2 regions of the Arthrobacter sp. K410C genome follow, and region 2 is predicted to be linked to the other one. Evidence: riboswitches for the same ligand, from Rfam matches in the RefSeq annotation. Region 2 holds a riboswitch; the other holds the start of a gene.
What was found. Region 2 has a riboswitch for S-adenosylmethionine ahead of AC5RU7_RS15965 (DUF1737 domain-containing protein). Riboswitches for the same ligand answer to the same signal wherever they lie in the genome.

Region 1: it holds a riboswitch for S-adenosylmethionine, as region 2 does, so the genes downstream of both, metX (homoserine O-acetyltransferase MetX) here and AC5RU7_RS15965 (DUF1737 domain-containing protein) in region 2, are expected to answer to the same signal.

The regions. Positions count from the first base shown of each region.
Region 1 is NZ_JBNHFJ010000002.1:226,033-229,981, forward strand. It holds gene AC5RU7_RS05930 (bifunctional o-acetylhomoserine/o-acetylserine sulfhydrylase) at 1-1,099, shown strand, start outside; SAM riboswitch class IV at 1,221-1,337, shown strand; gene metX (homoserine O-acetyltransferase MetX) at 1,350-2,465, shown strand; gene AC5RU7_RS05940 (MFS transporter) at 2,665-3,949, shown strand, end outside.
Region 2 is NZ_JBNHFJ010000012.1:54,482-58,430, reverse strand. It holds gene opgC (OpgC domain-containing protein) at 1-1,407, opposite strand, end outside; SAM riboswitch class IV at 1,643-1,757, shown strand; gene AC5RU7_RS15965 (DUF1737 domain-containing protein) at 1,771-2,043, shown strand; gene AC5RU7_RS15960 (rhodanese-like domain-containing protein) at 2,040-2,450, shown strand; gene AC5RU7_RS15955 (O-succinylhomoserine sulfhydrylase) at 2,451-3,659, shown strand; gene AC5RU7_RS15950 (DUF1905 domain-containing protein) at 3,656-3,949, opposite strand, start outside.

The DNA.
Region 1 (3,949 bases), on a different contig from region 2:
AGGCCTGGCCGCGCTCCTCCTCAGCTCGGGGCAGGCGGCAGAGACATTCGCGGTCCTAAACATCGCCGAGGCCGGCGACCACATCGTGGCCAGCCCCAGCCTCTACGGCGGCACTTACAACCTGTTCGCCCACACTTTGAAGAAGTTCGGCATCTCGGTGACCTTCGTGGCGGACCCGGACAACCTGGACCACTGGCGCGAGGCGGTCCAGCCCAACACCAAGCTCTTCTTTGCCGAAGTGGTGTCCAACCCGCGGCAGGACGTGCTGGACATCGAGGGCGTCTCCCGCACCGCCCACGAGGCCGGCGTGCCCCTGATCGTGGACAACACGCTGTCCACGCCATACCTGATCCGGCCGCTGGAATGGGGCGCGGACATCGTGGTCCACTCGGCCACCAAGTACCTGGGCGGCCACGGCGCCGCGATCGCCGGCGTCATCGTTGATTCGGGCAAGTTCGACTTCAGCAAGGACCCCGGACGCTTCCCCGGCTTCAACACCCCGGACCCCACCTACAACGGCCTGGTGTACGGCCGCGACCTGGGCGAGGGCGGGGCGCTGGGGGCCAACCTGTCCTACATCCTCAAGGCCCGGGTCCAGCTCCTGCGCGACCTCGGTTCCGCCGTTTCGCCTTTCAACGCCTTCCTGATCTCGCAGGGCCTGGAGACCCTGAGCCTGCGCGTGGAGCGCCATGTGGCCAACGCCGGGGAGGTGGCGCGGTGGCTGGAAGCAAGGGACGACGTCGAATCCGTCGCCTACGCCGGGCTGCCCTCCAGCCCCTGGTACGAGCGCGGCCGCAAGTACGGACCCAGGGGTACCGGCGCCATTGTCGCCTTCAACCTGGCCGGCGGTGCCGAGGCGGGCAAGCGGTTCGTGGACGCCCTGGAGCTGCACTCGCACGTGGCCAACATTGGGGACGTCCGCTCGCTGGTCATCCACCCGGCGTCGACGACCCACAGCCAGCTGTCACCGGAGCAGCAGGCGGCGGCCGGCGTCGCTCCGGGACTGGTCCGCCTCTCCGTCGGCCTGGAGCACATCGACGATATCCTCGCCGACCTTGAAGCCGGGTTCCGTGCCGCCAAGGAGGCGCAGGGCGCCTGAGCGGACGGTCCGGGGACCAGGGCCCGACGGCGGGTGGCCGGCCTGCGTGCGCAAAGCCGGGGAAGTCACAACCAGTCACACTCTTGGCCCGGGCCGGGTGGTGTTTCGTACACTCGAACCAGGTCATGAGTGCCAGTGACAGCCCCGGCTTGCTGGCCGGCAACCCTCCTTCCGCGGTGGGGTGCCCCGGGTGAAGACCTGGCCTGCCGGTCATTCCGCCGGTGGGCAAGCGCGTAGAAGAGGTCTTGCCATGACGGTTACCGTCACCCCTACCACCGTTCCCGAGCACGGAATTGTCCGCTACGCCTCCATCGGGGGCCTGGAACTGGAAGCCGGCGGCTACCTGCCGGACGTCACGCTCGCCTACGAAACGTGGGGCACGCTCAACGCGGACGGCAGCAATGCCATCCTCATCGAGCACGCCCTGACCGGCAGCACCCATGTCACCCGCGGCGACAGCGACGAACCCGGCTGGTGGGAACAGCTCGCCGGCCCCGGTGCCCCCGTGGACACGGACCGGTTCTTCGTGGTGTCCATCAACATTGTGGGCGGCTGCTACGGGTCCACCGGGCCGTCGTCGCCCGCCCCGGACGGGACACCCTGGGGTTCCCGCTTCCCCCTGGTGACATTGCGGGACAGCACCGTGGCCGAAGCCCGGCTGGCAGACCAGCTCGGCATCGGCAGTTGGTACGCAGTCCTAGGGGGTTCCCTGGGCGGTGCCCGCGCCTTGGAATGGGCCATCACCTACCCGGAGCGGGTGCAGCGCTGCGCCGTGATTTCCGTGGGCGCCGCCAGCACGGCAGAGCAAATCGCGTTTGCCCAGGCACAGACCCTTGCCATTCGCCAGGACCCCAACTTCAACGGCGGCGACTACTACGGCGGCCCGTTCCCCGAGGAAGGCCTGGCCTTGGCGCGGCGCATCGCGCACATCACCTACCGCTCCGCCGCCGAGCTGGAGGGCAGGTTCGGCCGGGAGCCCCAGGCCCCGGAATCACCGCTGCAGGCTGACTGCCTGTCGGGCCGCGGCCGCTACCAGGTGGAGAGCTACCTGGACCACCAGGGCAACAAGCTGGTCCAGCGCTTCGACGCCAACAGCTACATCGCCATCACCGAGGCGCTGATGAGCCACGATGTCTGCAGGGAACGCGGAACGCTGGCCGAAGCGCTGGCCCGTTCCGAAGCCCGGTTCTTCATTGCTGCAGTCGATTCGGACCGGCTCTACTTCCCGTCCCAGTCGCGGGAGCTGGCGCGCGCACTGCCCGGGGACGTGGACGTGCATCTGATCCAAGCGCCGATCGGCCACGACGGCTTCCTGACGGAAATCGGGCAGCTCGGGGACCAGCTCCGCGAGCACCTCCTGCCTTGAACCCCTGCCGAGCCCGCGGTTCCCACCGGGCCGCAGTGCTGGATGTGCATTTTTGCAGATGCTTCCTGCAGTATTCGGCGTTGAGCTCAGCGCGTCACCAGACAATACTCGTGTGAACCTGCAGTTTTGTGGTGCTCACCACAAAACCGCTGTCCGATCCCCATTGTGGTGTCGACGGAGACGCCAAAGGAGTTCACTCATGAGTACGGAACACTCCGCCACACGGCGGCTCGAGGAAACCGATGTTAAGGCCTCAGGGCTGAAGAAAGTCGTCACGGCCTCGATGGCCGGCACGGTGGTCGAATGGTACGAGTTCTTCCTCTACGCATCTGCCGCCACACTGGTGTTCGGCAAAACGTTCTTCCCCAACTCAGGCACGGAACTGGACGGCATCATTGCCGCATTCGTCACCTACGCCGTAGGCTTCGTGGCCCGCCCCATCGGCGGCATCGTCTTTGGCCATTTCGGTGACAAGTTCGGCCGCAAGCAGCTCCTGCAGCTGAGCATCATCCTGGTGGGTGTGGCCACCTTCCTCATGGGCTGCCTGCCCACCTTCGCCCAGATCGGCTACTGGGCTCCCGCCCTCCTGGTGTTCCTGCGCTTCGTGCAGGGCTTCGCTGTCGGCGGTGAGTGGGGCGGCGCCGTGCTGCTGGTGGCAGAGCACAGCCCCAACCAGTCCCGCGGGTTCTGGTCCAGCTGGCCGCAGTCTGCTGTTCCAATGGGCAACCTGCTGGCCACGGGCGTACTGTTCACCCTGTCCTCGACACTGTCCCAGGAAGCCTTCCTCGGCTGGGGCTGGCGCGTGGCGTTCTGGCTGTCCGCCGTCATCGTCATCATCGGCTACTACATCCGCACCAAGGTCCAGGACGCTCCGATCTTCATCGAAGCCCGGAAGGAAGTCACCGCGGAAAAGAAGGGCTACGGTGTTGCCGAAGTCTTCCGCCGCTACCCCCGCGGCGTCTTCACCGCCATGGGGCTCCGGTTCGCCGAAAACATCCTCTACTACCTGGTGGTCACGTTCTCCATCACGTACCTGAAGGTGGTTGTCCAGACGGACACTTCACGGATCCTGCTCCTGCTGCTGGTGGCGCACTTCATCCACTTCTGCGCCGTCCCGCTGGTCGGCAAGCTCTCCGACGCCTTCGGGCGGCGGCCCGTCTACATGGCGGGCGCCATCCTCGGCGGAACCTGGGGCTTCTTCGCCTTCCCCATGATGGACACAGCCAATGACATGGTCATCCTGGCCGCCATCACCATCGGGCTGCTCTTCCACGCGTTGATGTACGCGGGCCAGCCGTCCATCATGGCCGAGATGTTCCCCACCCGGATGCGCTACTCCGGCGTGTCCCTGGGCTACCAAGTGACCTCGATCGTTGCCGGCTCGCTGGCGCCGATCATCGCCACCGCCCTGCTGGGCAACTTCAATTCATCCCTTCCGGTGGCCCTCTACCTCCTGGCCGCCTGCATCGTGACGGCGGTGTCCG
Region 2 (3,949 bases):
CTGGGTCAGGAGCTGGAACAGGGACGTCATGCCCAGGTGGTTGACCACGACAAACACGATGGCCAGTCCGCGCAGCAGGTCCACGCGCGAATCCCTGCCGGACGGGTCCGTGTAACCCCAAGCTGTTGCGGCGTGAACGCGCCGCGGAATCTGCCAGAGGGCCACCAGGAGGATGACGAGTGCGGCCCATACTGTCCAGGCGGCAGCCCCGGCCAGCGTGTTTGCCCGGACATAGTCGCTGCCGCCGGTGGACACCTCCGTGACGGGACCGGTCACCAAGGGCGAGGCCTCCAGCCGGTCCAGCGCCGCCCGGGCGATCTCCGGGCTGCCGGTCAGGAGCCAGTCGATGCTGGCCACGCCGGTGTCCCTGGTGCTGGTGCGCTCGTCCCAGACCACCGCGGACGTCCTGCCAAACTCTGCCGACGTGGCAGTGCCCACCACCTGGTCCCACCAGCCGGTCTTGATCTCAGCCTCGGACGCGCCGCCGGACGCGGGGCTGTAGAAGGCGGCGGTCTGCAGCAGGAACGGCTTGGCCCGCTCCTCGGCATAGGTGGCGTAGAAGTTTTCGCCGCCCGAGGCCGTCAGCATGTCCTCCAGCTCACCGGCGCGCGGAACGGTATTGACTGCGGCGCCACCGGCGGTATCGTCATGGAAAGCCGTCAGGCCAACCCAGTCCACGGCATCATCACCCGGATAGTACGGTTCGTAGGCGCTGTCAGACCCGTTCCAGGCACCGTCGCCGTTGGTATCCAGCAAGGCGAAACCGTCGCTTCCGCGGGCCGGCGCGTTCCGGTTCCGGTCAAAGGGGTAGTCCTTGCCCAGGTACGGCTCCCAGACCATAACCGTCCGGCCGTTGCCGGAATCCCCAAATGCCGCGGAGACAGCCTGGAACGCCTTCCGGTATTCGGCCGGCTGCTGGCCCCACTCCACCCAGGAGGCGTTCATGTCCGGGGCAAACCGCACCAGCACCTGCCCATGGAACTGCGCGGTAAGCCGTCTGATTTCCCCGGCGAATGACTCGGCTGCCGTGGCGTCTATCTGCTCCAGCGGCACCGTGGGCTTGACCGTGAGCATGGCGTGGGCGCCCTGGAGCGAGGACTGTTCAAGGAATCCCTTGATGTCGTTCTGCTCGGAGGAACGGTAGGGAAAAGCGATGTCGTGTCCATAGACAGCCGGTGACGCTCCCAGCCGCTCGGCAAACCCTGCAGCGGTGTCCTCGCCCCATTCCAGGACGACGCCGAGCAGCGGCTTGCCCGCGTCCGGTGCGGGTTCGGCTGCCCGGGCCGCCCCCGCCGGCAGGACCGCAGTCACATACGCAACAGCAAGTACGGCAAGGAACGCCCAGGCCACGCGAAGACGGGGGGCCAGGGCCGGACGGGGGCGGCGGCAGGGCGTGGCTGTTCGCATGTTCAAGGGACCCCCAGTGCTGATCTTTCACGGCGGGGCGCTGCCCCCCAAGAACTGTATCGGGCCGTCGCGCCGGGATGGGAAAGAAAGACCCGCCCACCTGCGGTGATACCGCCGTCGGCCGTTCACCGGTGACGGCACCGCCTCGCCGCCTTCGGCAGCGTTTCCGCTTCAGTTACGCAACATGACGACGACGGCGATGCGGCCGCCGGTGCCAGATGTTACGTTTTTGGGGAGTAATGAGTACCGGCGCCAAGCCCTGACTGGCCGGTCGGCAACCCTCCTTCCGCGGCGGGGTGCCTCAGGTGAATACTCGGCATATCGACCGATTCGAGCTGCAAGCGTGAGAGAAGGAGATCCGTCGTGTCCGACGCCCCCGAAGAAAAGTTGTCCTACCGCCTCATCAGCGGCCCGGACAACCGTGAATTCTGTGAGCGGATCTCAACCGCACTCGCCGAAGGCTACGTCCTGCACGGAAGCCCGGCGGCAGCCTTCAACGGCACCAGCGTCATCGTGGCCCAGGCCGTGGTCCTGCCGGCCGCCATCGCATCGGCGGACGCCGCCGTCGCCACCGCTGTTGACGACCTGGAAGCAGCCAGCGAGGACCTCGAGTTCGACGGCGAGGGCCACGCATGAGCTACGCGGGAGACCTGACGCCGGAGGAAGCCTGGGCCAAGCTTGAGCAGGGCGCCATCCTGGTGGACGTGCGCACCGAGGGCGAATGGGCGCACATCGGCATTCCGGACACCAAGGCCACGGACAACGATCCACTGTTCATCCAGTGGACATTCCCCGGCGGCATTCCCAACCCGGATTTCCTGAAGGACCTGAGCCAGCAGGCGCCGGAGGATTCCAACACGGAGCTGGTGTTCATCTGCCGCTCCGGCCAGCGCTCCATCTCCGCCGCCATCGCCGCGACGCAGGCCGGCTTCACCTCCTACAACGTCCTGGAGGGGTTCGAAGGCGACCCGGACCGCTACGGCGAACGGACCGTCAATGGCTGGAAGAACCGCGGCCTGCCGACCAACCTGGGAAAGAACTAAGTGACCTTCAATAATGACGCCGCCGGCTGGAGCCCCGACACCCAGGCCGTCCGCGGCGGGCTGGACCGCACCAACTTCCAGGAAACGTCCGAAGCGGTGTTCCTGAACTCGGGTTTCGTCTACGAATCCGCCGCTGCTGCGGAACGCGCCTTCACCGGCGAGGATGAGCGCTTCGTCTACTCCCGGTACGGCAACCCCTCCGTGGCGACCTTCCAGGAGCGGCTCCGGCTGCTCGAAGGAACGGAGGCGTGCTTTGCCACCGCGTCCGGCATGTCCGCCGTGTTCACCGCCCTGGGCGCCCTGCTCGCTGCCGGGGACCGCGTGGTGGCCGCCCGTTCGCTCTTTGGTTCCTGCTTCGTCATCCTCAACGAAATCCTGCCGCGGTGGGGCGTGGAGACCGTCTTTGTGGACGGTCCGGACCTGGAGCAGTGGCGCGCCGCCCTGTCCCAGCCCACAACCGCCGTCTTCTTCGAGTCTCCGTCCAACCCGATGCAGGAGATCGTGGACATCGCCGCGGTCAGCGAACTTGCGCACGCTGCCGGGGCCACCGTCGTCGTCGACAACGTCTTTGCCACTCCCCTGCTCCAACGCTGCGGCCAGCTGGGCGCGGACGTCATCGTCTACTCCGGCACCAAGCACATTGACGGCCAGGGCCGGGTGATGGGCGGTGCCATCCTGGGCACCAAGGAGTACATCGAGGGTCCGGTCAAGCAGCTGATGCGCCACACCGGCCCGTCGCTTTCGCCGTTCAACGCGTGGGTGTTGACCAAAGGCCTGGAGACCATGGCGCTGCGTGTCAACCACTCCTCCACAACAGCCCTCCGGCTCGCCGAATGGCTGGAGCAGCAGCCTGCCGTGAGCTGGGTGAAGTACCCGCTGCTGAAGTCGCACCCGCAGTACGAACTTGCTGCCAGGCAGATGCGCGCCGGCGGCACGGTGCTCACCCTGGAGCTCGCTCCGTCCGGCGGCCGCTCGGGCAAGGAAGCCGCTTTCGCCCTGCTGGACGGGCTGCGGATCATCGATATCTCCAACAACCTGGGCGATTCGAAATCCCTGATTACGCACCCAGCCACCACCACGCACCGTGCGATGGGGCCGGAGGGACGGGCTGCCATCGGCCTCAGCGACGGCGTGGTGCGCCTGTCCGTTGGGCTCGAGGACGCCGACGACCTGATCCGCGACCTCGAACAGGCGCTGAAGCAGATCTAGCTTTCTCCCGGCGAAGCATTGTCCGGCTGGAGCTCCAGCCGGACGTCCACGCTATCGCCCGCCTTGATGCGCGCCTTTTCCCGTACAGCTTTCTTGACGGGAAGCAGGTACGACCCCATTTTGTTGTCCGGAAAGATGGACGTCAGCCAGCGGTGGCCGCTAATTTCCACCGCGACCTTGACCGAGCCGAAGGCCTTGTTGCCGGCCTCGCTTTGCTCTGCAATGTCGTCCGCCACGTCCGGCGGCAGGGTGAGGAAGTGCCAGCCCGCTTCGCCGGGATAGAGCCAAAG